DNA from 3 places in the Paenibacillus sp. JT22N7 genome. Region 2 is predicted to be linked to each of the others. Evidence: riboswitches for the same ligand, from Rfam matches in the RefSeq annotation. Region 2 holds a riboswitch; each other region holds the start of a gene.
The links. A riboswitch is a leader RNA that binds a small molecule or an ion and turns the genes downstream of it on or off. The one in region 2 is predicted to bind cobalamin.

Region 1 (4,717 bases), on a different contig from region 2:
CGATCACATTAATAATGGGATCGTTGACGTGATTGACAAAGCTGCTGAACGGACCGTTCATCGGTCCCATAACATCAAATCCGGCGTTGGTGAACATCGACACGCTATGGAACATGCCGAAATACAGCGCCTTGCCGAAAGGCATTTCCGTTGACCAGCGCAGTGCCAGAACAAGGGCGCCTATTCCTTCGATGGCAAAAGCATAAATGAGCACGCGCCGTATGAAGCGGACGATCCCTTCCAGCGAAGATTGATTCATGGATTCCTGCAGCAGCAGCCGCTCGCGCAGCGATATCCGTTTGCGCAGGGCAAGGGCGAACAGCGTAGACATCGTCATAAAGCCGAGTCCGCCAACCTGCATAAGCACGAGAATGACGAGCTCGCCAAAGGTTGAATAGTGGATGCCGGTATCGACGACGACAAGTCCCGTTACGCAAACAGCGGATGTGGCAGTGAATAATGCGTCAATGAGCGGCGTTGCCTGATGGGTAGACGAAGCCAGAGGCAGAGAAAGCAATAGGGTACCCGCCGCAATAATCGCGAGAAAGCCAAGCGTAAGAATTTGCGGCGGAGTCATTTTTAGAAAAATGGTTCGTAGTTTGAGCACGCAGGTAATCTCCTTTATATGTAACGAAACAATGGTGTAGTTGAAAGTTGAGCTGTTGCTGCCGAAGCTGGCACAGCCGTTTACGCTTGAAATATAAGGATGCATAAATATTGTTATTATTATAACGCTTATATTTCTACGCGAAACGAGCAGTTGTCGCCAATACCCGACAACGCCGTTTGCTCTTGAAATATAAGATCAATAAGTTTGATTCTTATTGCAACGCTTATATTTCTACGCGAAACGAGCTTGTGCTGCCGAAGGCAGGCACAGCCGTTTACGCTTGAAATATAAGGATGCATAAATATTGTTATTATTATAACGCTTATATTTCTACGCGAAACGAGCTTGTGCTGCCGAAGGCAGGCACAGCCGTTTACGCTTGCCACCTCATTATCTGGTATAATAGGGCAATATGCAACAGGAGGGCGCTGGGGCCCGCGATTAGGAGGACAACGATGAAATCAAGATATATAGCAGGTATTTCGCTTGCCGTTATGGGGGCAGGCTTTATTACTACGAGATGGTGGCTGCCAGACAACACGTGGACGCATCTACTGGAAAGCGGCTTTGAAGCGGGTCTGGTCGGCGGAATTGCCGACTGGTTTGCGGTGACGGCGCTGTTCCGCCATCCGATGGGCATTCCCATTCCGCATACGTCCTTGCTGCTCAAAAACCGGGCGAAAATCGTGAACTCGCTCATCAGCGCTATGGAAAATGAACTGCTGAATAAAGAAAGCATTACCCGCAAGCTGTCTGGCTTTCAACTGTTCGCAGGGGCAGCATCGGCGGCGACTCGGCTGATTGGCAAGCGCAAGTTCAGGCTGGCAGCGGTTGATTTTGCCCAGTCGGCAGTGGAGCGCTTGCCTTTGGAGCGGGTTAGCGGTGTGCTGCATGGATTTTTGGCGGATTATGTGAAAAAGCAGGATTTTACGCCAATCGTGCGCAAGCTGGCGGATCGTTTCGTCCATGAGCGTTGGGATGAACGGGCGCTGGATTACGGCCTGGAGCATGTAGGCCATTGGATTCGCAAGCGTGAAACCGAGGAAATGCTCGGCAAGCTCGCCTTCAAAAAGCTGGAGGAGCTTAAGGTAGGCGGCTTCATGGGGTTTGCACTGCAAGCTTTCGTCGGCTTTATGAACGAGGAGAAGCTCGGCGGTTTGATCCAGAACATGCTGCTCTCTACGATGCAGGAGCTTTCCCATCCTGGAAGCCCGCATCGGCAGAAGCTGCTGCTTGAGGTGAGAGCCCAGGCGGAGAAGCTTGCCGATAACGAAGAGCTGATGCTCAAGCTGAAGCAGCTCATTGAACAGGGGGTGGACAGCGTTGAAACGGAGCGCTTCATCCATTTGCGTCTGGAGGAGCTGAGACAGCTCGTGCTGGACAAGCTGGAGGAGCAGCATCGCAGCGGAGGGCGCGCCATTGTGCAGGGATACCGTTTTGCAACGGATTATTTGAATGGCAAGCAGGAAATGCTCGCCAATTGGGAAGATGGCATTCGCGGCTATCTCGTTCGACTTATTGAAAATAATCACTATCGCATCGGTGCGCTCGTTCGGGATAATCTCGACCGGATGGATGACAAGGCGCTCGTCTCCATGCTGGAGGAAAAGGTCGGCAACGATTTGCAGTGGATTCGCGTCAACGGCGCATTATGCGGTTTTGTCGTGGGCGTTATTTTGTCCTTCTTCTAACAGGAAGGTAGCCATTTACATTTATAGGGGACAGCCTGAATTTTTTGTGATAAGATCAAACTACAAAATGACCAATGAATACAAGGATTTTGAAAAATGATTGACATGGAACGAGGTGCCTTTGCGCACGTCAAAGGGTAACAGGGAATCGGGTGCAAATCCCGAGCGGTCCCGCCACTGTAATCGGGGAGTTTTCCTTCACCAGCAGGAGTCACTTGGCCTAAGCTTTAGGGCAGCCAGGGAAGACGAAGGAAAATAATGATCCGCTAGCCAGGAGACCTACCTCGTTCCAGCACCACAGTGCCTTCGCGGAAAGGATAGGTGTACGAACGAAAGCGATTGCTACCAGTCTGTTTGCTGGCGCAACCGTCTATTTCTGCGTACACATGGCCGTTTTCCCAGCGAAGGGAAAGCGGTCATTTTTTGTTGTCTTTAGGCATGAACTCATTGGGGAGGGTATTGAAACGAATGGTCAAGTTAAAAAGAAAGACAGCAGTTAGCACCGCTTTGCTGGTTATTGGCTTCACGCTTTTTTTACTGGTGAATGAGCCGCAATCCGCTTATGCGATGCACATTATGGAAGGGTTTTTGCCTGTGGGGTGGGCGATTTTTTGGTGGGTGGCCTTTATTCCTTTTTTCATCCTGGGTGTACGCGCCATTCGGAAAATTACAAAGGAAGCACCAGAGCTTAAGCTGATGCTGGGCTTGGCGGCAGCTTTCACCTTCGTGCTGTCCGCGCTTAAGATTCCTTCCGTTACAGGCAGCAGCTCGCACCCGACGGGAACGGGGCTTGGAACGGTTATGTTCGGGCCGCTGCCCATGAGCGTATTAGGTTCTATGGTATTGCTGTTTCAAGCGGTGCTGCTTGCACATGGCGGGCTGACGACGCTTGGGGCGAATGCTTTTTCAATGGCGGTTGCAGGTCCCGCTGCTGGCTATGCCGTCTATCGGCTGCTGATGCGTTCAGGCAGCAAGCAAGGCGTGGCGATTTTTTCTGCTGCCGCTGTTGCCGATCTGGCCACTTATATCGTTACTTCGATTCAACTGGCTGTTGCTTTTCCGGCGGTTGAGGGCGGCATTCTCGCATCCTTTATGAAATTTGGCGGTATTTTTGGGATTACCCAGGTTCCGCTTGCTATTAGCGAAGGCTTGCTGACGGTATTGATCTGGAACTGGCTGCAATCTTTTAATACGGACGAGCTGTCTATTTTGAAGCGGAGAATGAAAGGGGATCGCGTGTAATGAGCCGCAGTGCCAAAAATATTTGGATATTAGCCATTGTTGTTTTGCTTGCCGTTGCGCCTTTAATATTCATTAACGCCGAGTTTGGCGGCGCAGATGGCGCGGCGGAGGAAATGATCCAGACGATTGCGCCCCATTATGAGCCTTGGGCGTCTCCGCTGACTGAGGTGCCGGGAGAAACGGAAAGCATGCTGTTCGCGCTGCAAGCTGCGATTGGCGCTGGCGTAATCGGCTATGTGATTGGCCTTTTTAAAGGGAAGTCGGGGAAATCAAAGCAGCAATGATGAAATGGATTGATACGATTTCTTATTCCAATAAGCTGCGGGATTTACCCGCCATTTGGAAATGCGGGCTTGCAGCCCTTCTGCTGCTGCTTGCCTATATCGCTCATCCGCTCGTACAGCTTGTCATTTTCGGATGGCTTGCACTGTGGACGGTCGGCTATGCGAAAGTGCCCGCTAAGCTTTATGCGGCGCTGCTTTTCTCCTCTTGCCTGCTGTTCATTCTCAGCTTGCCCGCGCTGCTCATTGAATTCAGCAATAGCAGCAGCGAAGCGGGAAGCTTAGCGGCAGCGAAAGCAGGCTGGATGCTCGTTTCATGGGAGCCGCTTAGCCTGTATGTGCCAGAGGCATCGTTAGGGCTGGCCGGACATATTTTTACGCGTATTCTTGCTTGCCTGGCATGTATGTTTTTTATCACCTTGACGACCCCCTTCCCGGATCTGCTGCAAGTGCTGAAGCGGTTGAAAATGCCGCAAATTGTACTGGAGCTCATGATTATTATGTATCGCTTCATCTTTCTGCTGCTGGATACGGCGGGGGCTATGCTGGTCGCGCAGCGTGCACGCGGCGGTCAACACGGTTTTAAAGGCAAATTGCAGGGTACGGCGGCGATTGCTGTGCGGCTCTTCGTCAAAACGATGCATCGATACAAGGGGCTCTCGAATGGGCTTATGGCAAGAGGATTTACGAATGAAATCCGTCTTGCGCCTAGTGTAAAGCGGACGGTTCGCCTCCGATATTGGGCGGAAGCGGGGCTCGGCTTAACGATTTTGCTGGCAGCAGAGCTATGGCTTCGGTATGGAGGTGAATAAGCTGGCGGATAACGATCGGGCATCAACCATTATGGAAATGAACCAAGTGAGCTATGCTTATCCCGGAACGGACAAGACCGC
Region 2 (4,717 bases):
CTTTATCTGACCAGGCAGGATCGACGAGCAGGGCACGGCCGACAGCTACGAGATCAAATTCGCCTGCATCCAGGCGTGAGGCCAAATCATCCACATTGGCGTTTTCTGCGCCTTTGCCTTCGGTGAAGAGGCTCATGAAGTCGCCGTCCAAACCTACGGAGCCAACAGTAATCGTTGGTTTGCCGGTAAGCTTTTTCGTCCAGCCTGCAAAGTTTAGGTCCGAGCCTGCAAATTCCGGCTCCCAGAAGCGGCGGGTTGAGCAGTGGAAAATATCTACGCCAGCTTCAACAAGCGGAGCAAGAAATTGTCCCAATTCCTCAGGAGTGCTCGCAAGCTTCGCTGTATACTCGGACGATTTCCACTGTGACAGACGGATAATAATCGGGAAATCAGGCCCTACAGCTTGGCGGCAAGCTTCAATGATCTCAACCGCAAAACGTGTTCTGGACAGCATATCGCCACCATAACGATCCGTCCGTTTATTCGTTTTCTCCCAGAAAAATTGGTCGATCAAATAGCCATGTGCGCCATGCAGCTCAATGCCGTCAAAGCCAATCCGTTTTGCATCAGCAGCTGCTTGCGCGTAAGCTGCAACAAGGCCTTTTATTTCGGCTTCAGTCAAAGGCTCATTAACAACCTCGCCCTCGGCGGTAACACCTGAAGGACCAATCGGCAGTGCTTCCGGGTTCGGATGGGAGCCGACCTTGCGCGTTGTGCCAACATGCCAAATTTGCGGAACGATTTTGCCGCCAGCTTGGTGAACGGCTTCAACGACTTTTGCCCAGCCATTTAAAGCAGCTTCTCCATGAAAGTTAGGAATGTTTGGATTATCAGTGGCAGCCGGATGGTTAATCAGCGTACCCTCTGTCACAATTAAGCCAACGCCGTTTTCGGCGCGGCGTCTATAGTAGGCAACTACATCTTCGCCCGGAACGCCATTTGGAGAAAAACCGCGGGTCATTGGTGCCATTACAATACGGTTAGGCAGTGTAAGTGGACCTGCTGAGAAAGGCTTGAACAACGATTGAATTGAGCTCATGAATAAAATACCTCCTAATTGAATGAAAAATCTATAATTCTATAAAAATAGATATAAAAGCATGAAATGAGCAGGAGTAAGCAAGGTTATAGCTCATCCTGAATCATTTCTTTGAAAAACTGAATGTTAGCTTCATTACGCCTGTAATAGGTGTGCTGCCCGATCCGTTTCGACTCCAGTAAGCCTGCTTTATGCATTTTCACTAAATAGCTGGATATAACGGATTGCGCAAGTCCTGTTTTTTCTGCAAAAGAACCGACACATACGCCTCCAGCAAACTGACACGCATCGGTTAGATGGCATTGAGGCCCAAAATGCTCCTCAGGCGTTTTCAGCCATTTTAAAATATGGTACCGTTTCTCGTTAGACACAGCTTTAAGTATTGACAAAGTATCCATGAGGCTTAGTATATCTATTTTTATAGAAATGTCAAATTGTTATTTTATAAAATATAGGAACGGGTATCGTAACGCGATCCGTTCTCTATATTTCTCGGACTGAAACGCGCCGCGCCGCCGAAGGACGGCGACAGCCGTTTCACCTTGTGACTATTTGTGAGCGAATGGTTGGATTTTGCGCTTATTCCGTTATCGGGAACCAGCCTGGCGCATGCGTAATCGCTCCCCATAAGCCATTCGGGATGACGAGGCGCTCCTGATCTTGCTTGGATAGCGTAGTCACAATATCCTGCTCGTTGCCTTGCTTGATTTTCTCCGTCCAATCCGGGTCCATAATGAGCTCGCGGCCAAGGGCGATAAACGGCACGCCGGAGTTTTTCGCCTCAAGCGCTTCTTCTGCGGTTGTGATGCTGCCGACACCGATGAACGGAATGTGCTCGCTGTATTTTTCGACGAACCATGCCATGCGGCTTTGCGAATCCTGCTCGCCTCTGCGCGGCTTCGACCAGAAATCTTGAAGCGACACATGCAAATAATCCAGCTTCATCTCGATTAGAGCGTTAACCAGATGGTACGAATGCTCCATCGTTAATCCTTCTTCTTCCGGCTCCTCCGGCGAGAAGCGATAGCCTACAAGAAACGGCTGCGGCGCCATAGCGGCTGCCTTCTTAACAGCTTCAACGACGTAGAGCGGGAACGCCATACGTTTATGAACAGAGCCGCCCCAGTCGTCGGTACGCACATTGGAAGCCGGGGAGTAAAATTGCTGCAGCAGGTAGCCATTGGCACCGTGAATTTCAACGCCGTCAAAACCAGCCTCAATCGCGCGGCGTGTCGCTTCGCCAAAGTCGGCGATAATCGACTTGATTTCCTCCTCGTTCAGCTCGCGTGGCACAATTCCGCCCTCCTGCTGGGCAATGCTGCTGGCACTCACCAAATCATCATTTGGCACTAGGCCAGGGAAGCATGATCTTCCGCCATGGAAAATTTGCAAAATCGCTTTCGCACCTTGGCTTTTAATAGCATCGGCCAGACGCTTGAGGCTTGGAATCATTGCGTCCGTATCCGCGCCAAATTCGCCGGGGAAGCCTTTGCCGTTGCGGCTCACGTAGACGCACGCTGTAACGACGATGCCGGGCCCAGCACTGCGGCGGCTGTAGTAGGCAAGCTCTTCATCAGGCACGGTGCCGTCCGGATTGGACGAGCAGGTTGTCATGGGCGCCATGACAATTCGATTATGTACAGACATGCCGCTCGCGAAAGTGAATGGTTCAAATAAAGGCTGAAATTGTGGTTTCATCAGTAGTTCCCTCCAGTTACGAAATGCTATGTGCTTTATTTTATATCAGATAATTACGAAAGGAAAGTGGAGTGGAAAGGTTGCTTAAATGAAAGGGCTGGTATATAATCAACCAGATTTGCAAACAACTGAAAAATTGTGGGAATAAGGTGCAACAGCTGCGGCTGGAGCTTAAAAGGGAAGTTCGGTGCAAAACCGACGCGGTCCCGCCACTGTTACGGATTAGCTGAAGCTACAAGGCCACTGATCTCGCTTAGCGGGATTGGGAAGGCAGCTTCCAGTACAATTTCCGGTAGCCAGGAGACCTGCCTGTTCTGACAACACTGCTGTAACCTACGGAGGATAGGGAAGTGTTAGCGCGCATGCTTATTTGCTATGATGGAAAATAACAATAACAGGCAGCTCTATCTTTCCTATGACTGGAGGTAGATCTGTCTTTTTTTGCGGATTTTTGCAGGAAGATGATTTTGCTAGAGGGAGAGGAAATAGAGAAGATGAAACGTACACAAATGGCAAAAAACAAAAAAACAATAGGTGTTTTATTTAGCCTATGCTTGCTGCTGGCTCTAATGGGGTGCAGTGGCGTTAACGGTTCCAATGAATCAGGCAGCAATAATGAGCTGTCGCAGCAGTCTGCTGCTCCGTCCGCCTCTACAGCAGCTGCTTCTGAAGAAATCGTGCTGGCTGCGCCGCGGGATTTAGCACCGGGACCGCAGGATGCTTATTACACGAGCACCATTCTGTATGTATGGGAGCCGTTGATTTCCGCTTCCGAGGATGGAAAGCCTGCTCCAAAGCTGGCGGAAGCGTGGGAAATGTCTGCTGATGCCAAGGAATGGACCTTCATGCTGCGCAAAGGCGTCACCTTCCATGATGGCGCGCCATTCAACGCGGACGCGGTACTTGCAAATTTTGCCCGTTACAAGCAAGTGAGCCCGAAAAGCTCGCCATTCTATACGCTCGACATCAACAATTCATACCCAAGCCTTCAGGAAGTCGTGAAGGTTGATGATAGCACGATTAAGCTTGTTTTCGACAATCCGCAGCCGACGCTGCTGTATTCGATGATCAACTTTTCAAGCCCGATGTACAGCCCGAATAATTTTGACGAAAGTGGCGACTTTAACGGCCTGCCGCAAGGGACAGGCCCTTTCAAGCTTGTGCAGCATGAGAAGGATCAATTTTCACTGCTAGAGGCTTACGACGGTTATTATGGCGAAAAAGCAAAAGCCCAAAAAATCCGCGTCCGCGTCATACCGGACCCTGATACAAGGCTTGCTGCCTTGAAATCTGGCGAGATTTTGGGCGTCATGGATTTGGGCGCTATTCCTCCTGCCCTTGCCGAGGAGCTGCTGAAGGATGAACGCTTTGCTGTATCGACGGCAAAATCGACGATTTCCCATTACCTGCATCCGAACGGTGCCAAAGCGCCATTCAATGATGTGAAAATGCGTCAGGCGCTGAGCCTGATGATTGACCGCGAGCAGCTGGTGAAGGAGCTGTATTTGGGCTATCCGACCGCTACGGCGAACATTTTGAATGCGACATCGCCGTTTTATAAGGACATTCCTGTCGTCCATGATTCAGAAAAGGCAATCGCCCTGGCGCATGAGGTGCTTGGGGACAGCAGGCAGGCGGTTACGCTAATTGTGCCTACCTATGGACTCGATCGTTATCCGTATAAAGCGCAAGCCGAGCTGCTTCAGGCTGTGCTTCAAGAGCTGCAGCTGGACGTGACGATTCAAATATTGGATGGTGCGGCATACAAGGAAGCACAGGCACAAGGAAACTTCGATCTGGCACTGGCCATTCAGGGGCTGCCGAATGGCGATCCTTATTCGATTTTGAACAATTATATGGCGAGCGAAGGCTCAAGCAATATCAGTTATACGCTTGGTTACAGCAATGCCCATGTGGATGAGCTGTTGAAGCAGGTGAAGACGACGCTGGATATGGATGACCGCGCTGCGATTTATAACG
Region 3 (4,717 bases), on a different contig from region 2:
CAAATATTTTAAATACTCGGAGGCCTTGTCGTAAACATTAATACCGAAGGTTAGCCCGGGTGTGCCTAAAGCTTGGTTATAATGTTCATCCGTATGTGCCTTAGACAAGAGGTAGGCATTCATCGTATTTTTCACATAGGTTAGAGAAAAAGTATAATCGGTATTTTCGAGCGGCTTCAATAAATAAAGATGGTCTTTAAAATCATGGGCATCGATTTCTAATATATGAAATGCTCTATGAAAAGCTTCGTAATCACAGGTGATATTCGTTGAATATTTTCCGTTGGCATTATTGTCACAAAAGTACAGCTTTTTATTTGCATCATCATACCCATTTATCATGACTTCATGTGGGGATTTTGCCGAAATTTCATACTCTTTAATATGAAAACGATCGATCATAACGATTACATAATAGCCGCCATCAATCGATGCTTTAATAAAATCAAACAGCTCGTTATTTAAAATCGTTGAGCTTTGCCTGTCTAACGCTATCCGCTGAAAATCAATAAAAGGGCAGTCATAAAACTCAACCATTTTATCTCTATAATAACCGTTGAAGAAAAAGGTATATAATTGGTTTGGATCAGGAATATCGAATAAATTAATATAATTATTCATAAACCATAATTTTTTCGAGTCCACACGCGAGATAATAGAATAAAAATCACTGTAAAACCAATATGAATCAATAATTTGCTTTTCTTCAACTGGAAGGATTTTCACCGTCACTGTGATCATTCCTTTTCTATTTGATTAGGTTATCTATTGGATTAATTTAATAAATAAGCTCATCATGTGTGAAGTAATTTCAATATAACATTACTGGAAAAAATATGAAAGTTTTATGTTGAAAACACTTTCATTTTCGAATTAAAGCCATTGACAGATTCCCGCTTCCTCCCTATGATTAAGAATGGATTACGGACAGGACGGGCTTATGAGCCTGCAAAACTTCATACTTGAATGAAAATAGGTGCGAAATGTTGGCTGGAACTTATACGTCTTCGTTCGCTTAAAAGGGAAGTTCGGTTAAAGGCCGACACGGACCCGCCACTGTAAAGGGCAGCAGCTTACACAGGCTGCGCTCCCCTCACAAATAAGCCACTGGCTGATGAGCTTCTTTTCGTCGCAAGACGAATAGCAGATGCTTACCCTAGCTGGGAAGGGAAGAGAGGGAGGCCCCAAGTCAGGAGACCTGCCTGTTTTAACATCACTGTTTGACCTACGGTGCTTAGGGAGGTGGTTGGTTATGCCCATTTATTGCAAAATGTCTAACGATTATTTGTTGCTTCATGGCGAGCAGACGCAGATAAGGTTTAGTTATTTAACATAAAAGCATTTCTGACTGCTTTTTAAGGGTCGGGGATGCTTTTTTTAAATATAGAGAAAAGATATGATTTTTCTATCCTTTCTCTATATTTCTACGCGAAACGGTAGCTTTGCCGCCACAGGACGGCTTTCGGCCGTTTACGCTTACTAGAAGGGGAGACAAAAGAAAAATGAACCACACGAAGAAGCCGCTTAGCTTGTCACTTGGAATGATGATCGTTTGCTTGATGCTGGTCCTTGCAGGATGCAGCACGAATGCTGGCCAAAACGCAGAGCAGGGCACGGATGCTGCCTCGGGAAACAACGCTGCTGCCGCTAAAAAAACACTAACAATGGCGTACACTTGGAACCCTGCAGGCGTTGATCCGCATGGCGACGATAGCTGGGATGTTATGCGCTCGGGCGCAGGGGAAACGCTGATTAAATTGAATGAGCAGCTGCAGCCATCCGCTTGGCTCGCGAAGGAATGGAAGCAGGAGGATGCTAATACGTGGACGTTCAAGCTGGAAACGGGCGTAACGTTCCACAACGGCAAAAAAATGGATGCTGAAAGCGTAAAAGCATCGCTGCTGCGTTCCATTGCGAACAGCCATTTGGCGAAGGATTTGCTTCTGGTTAAAGATATTGAAGTGCTTGCGCCTGACGAGCTGAAAATGATTACGACACAGCCGAACTCGGCGATCATTTCCAGCTTGGCTGATCCAAGCACGATTATTCTTGATGTTGACAGCATGAAGGAAGCGGGCAGCTACCCGGCCATGACGGGAGCTTTCAAAATCAAGCAATTTACGAAAGACGTATCGCTTGTTGTTGAGCGTTATGATGGCTATTGGGGGGAACCCGCAAAGCTTTCAGAAGTGACGATGAAGTTTGTAACCGATGGCAACACGCGTCTGATGGCGCTGCAAGCTGGTGAAGTAGATGTCGCAACGGACATTCCGATTGACAGCATTGAGCTGGTAGAGAAGGACAGCAAGCTGGAAGTGCTGTCTGCCCCATCGGTTCGTACACATATGGTATTATTTAATATGAATTCTGCTTTGTTTAAAGAAAAATCGAACCGCGAGGTTGTAGATCAAGCGATTCCGCGCGAGGCGATTATTGAATCGGTTATGCGTGGTTACGGCACGAAAGCGAAAAGCCCGTTCCCGGAAATTTTGCCATTCGGCAAAGTGGCGGAGCAAGCAGCAGGGGAAACGACGGAGCAATTGCTGACCGCTGGCGGCTGGCAGAAAAATGCGGAAGGCATGTGGGAGAAGGAAGGCAAGCCGTTCGAGGCGACGCTCCTTACGTTCCCGCACCGCCCAGAGCTGTCGGTTATGGCAGAGGTTATTCAAAATCAACTGCTTAATGAAGGAATTACCGTGAAAATACGCAAGGTTGAAAATATTGACGCTGAGCTTGCGAAGTCCGATTGGGACCTTGCGATGTACAGCATGCTGACGGCGCAGACGGGCGATCCGCAATATTTCTTGAACATTTTCTATCAAGCTGCTAGCGAATCGAATGTCAGCCATTATGAATCGAAGCCGCTTGAGACGGTAATCGATAAGCTTAACGATACGGCGGATACCGATGCGCGTTATGCGCTTGCGATACAGGCCCAAGATATTATTAATGCTGATTTGCCGCAGTCGTTTATCGTACATCCTGACAATGTATTTGGCGTGAAAAAAGGGGTAACGGGCTTCATACCGCATCCGATCGAATATTATTATGTGACGGCTGAAGTCGATATCCCTTAAGTAAAGGGTGAACTTAAGTATGCTTCGTTTTTGGCTAGAACGCGTCGCGCAAATGCTGCTCGTCATTTTTTGCGTAGCGACGCTTACCTTCATATTAATGCGGGTATCTCCAGGCGATCCGGCGAGAATTTTGCTGACCACGCATAATATCCCGGCCTCGCAGGAGGCGATTGACGCGCTCCGGGAGGAAATGGGACTGACGGATTCCTTGTGGAGTCAATATATAGGCTGGCTAGGCGATGTATTTACATGGCAGTGGGGGACATCTTATATGTCCAAGGAGCCAGTTGCCGGGGAACTGCTCAAAAGGCTGCCCGCCACACTGGAGCTTGCTTCTGCTGGCGCATTGGTCATGCTGCTGGCAACGTGCCTTATAGGCATGGTGACCGCAATCTTTTCAACAGGGCTGCTGGACCGGATAGGCCGAATCCTTGCGCTGCTGGGCGCCTCGATCCCCTCCTTTTGGCTCGGTTTTTTATTGATTTATTTTTTCTCGGTCCGGCTAGGCTGGCTGCCTTCCATGGGACGCGGGGGCTTTGCTCATCTCCTCATGCCGGCGGTTACGCTTGGCCTAGGGCTTGGCGCGGTCTATGCCCGGGTTTTGCGGACGAATATGCTGGAGATGAACAACCAGAACTTCGTCAAAGCATCGCGTGCGAGAGGCTTATCCAAAGGAAGAATATTCATTTTTCAAGTGTTCAAGCATGCCTTTTTGCCGATCTTATCGATGCTGGGGACAAGCTTTGCTTTTATGCTGGGAGGCAATGTGATCGTTGAGACGATCTTTTCCTGGCCCGGTGTAGGCAAATATATTATTGAAGCGATAACGGCGCGGGATTATCCGGTCATTCAAGGTTATGTCGTATTCACCTCCTTCTTGTTTGTCGCAATCCATTTGGCGGTGGAAGTTTTTTATGTGCGCTTGGACCCGCGGCTGCGGGCAAGCTAGGAGGAACTCTTTTTTATGCGGACCCTTTTTCAAAAAAAGAATACAAGCTTGCTGCTTGGCATCGGCCTGTTTGCAAGTATTGTGCTGCTGGGCTTGCTGGCCCCGTGGCTCGCGCCTCATAATCCGCTTCAGGTGAATCTGCCGAATCGGCTTCTGGCGCCGAGCGGCGAATATCCTTTTGGCACCGATCATTTGGGGCGCTGCATTTTATCGCGCATTTTATATGGGATTCGGACGACGGTTACGATTGCTTTTGTCATTTTGGGATTGAGCTTATGCATTAGCTTGCCGATTGGGCTGTTAACAGGCTATTTTGGCGGGCGCACCGATCATTTTTTTATGCGGCTGATGGATGGCACGCTCGCTTTTCCTGATTTTGTACTGACAATTGCCATTGTGGGCATACTCGGACCCGGGTTTGCGAATATGATCATCGCGATTGTCATCGTGAGGTGGGCCAATTATGTCCGGCTCATTCGCGGGCTCGTGCTTAAGGTGAGCAAGGAGGATTATTTAATAACAGCCCGCATGTCCGGCAATTCGCATCTGCGGATTATGCGCCGTTATATTTTGCCGCAGATTGCAGCGCCGATCGCTGTGTTCAGTACGCTTGACATTGGAAAAATCGTGCTGCTCATCGCCGGGCTATCCTTCCTCGGGCTGGGCGTTCAGCCGCCTACTCCTGAATGGG

Region 1: linked by a shared signal. The riboswitch ahead of AC50Y5_RS00735 (energy-coupling factor ABC transporter permease) and the one ahead of AC50Y5_RS15420 (ABC transporter substrate-binding protein) in region 2 are both predicted to bind cobalamin.
Region 3: linked by a shared signal. The riboswitch ahead of AC50Y5_RS32160 (ABC transporter substrate-binding protein) and the one ahead of AC50Y5_RS15420 (ABC transporter substrate-binding protein) in region 2 are both predicted to bind cobalamin.

The regions. Positions count from the first base shown of each region.
Region 1 covers NZ_JBXENY010000001.1:161,945-166,661, forward strand. The annotation lists gene AC50Y5_RS00725 (TrkH family potassium uptake protein) at 1-577, opposite strand, end outside; gene AC50Y5_RS00730 (DUF445 domain-containing protein) at 1,066-2,301, shown strand; cobalamin riboswitch at 2,398-2,602, shown strand; gene AC50Y5_RS00735 (energy-coupling factor ABC transporter permease) at 2,770-3,543, shown strand; gene AC50Y5_RS00740 (energy-coupling factor ABC transporter substrate-binding protein) at 3,543-3,827, shown strand; gene cbiQ (cobalt ECF transporter T component CbiQ) at 3,824-4,636, shown strand; gene AC50Y5_RS00750 (energy-coupling factor ABC transporter ATP-binding protein) at 4,623-4,717, shown strand, end outside.
Region 2 covers NZ_JBXENY010000005.1:194,652-199,368, reverse strand. The annotation lists gene AC50Y5_RS15435 (NADH:flavin oxidoreductase) at 1-1,039, opposite strand, end outside; gene AC50Y5_RS15430 (ArsR/SmtB family transcription factor) at 1,126-1,437, opposite strand; gene AC50Y5_RS15425 (NADH-dependent flavin oxidoreductase) at 1,619-2,737, opposite strand; cobalamin riboswitch at 2,867-3,064, shown strand; gene AC50Y5_RS15420 (ABC transporter substrate-binding protein) at 3,232-4,717, shown strand, end outside.
Region 3 covers NZ_JBXENY010000019.1:53,567-58,283, reverse strand. The annotation lists gene AC50Y5_RS32165 (hypothetical protein) at 1-732, opposite strand, end outside; cobalamin riboswitch at 958-1,220, shown strand; gene AC50Y5_RS32160 (ABC transporter substrate-binding protein) at 1,503-3,077, shown strand; gene nikB (nickel ABC transporter permease) at 3,097-4,026, shown strand; gene nikC (nickel transporter permease) at 4,042-4,717, shown strand, end outside.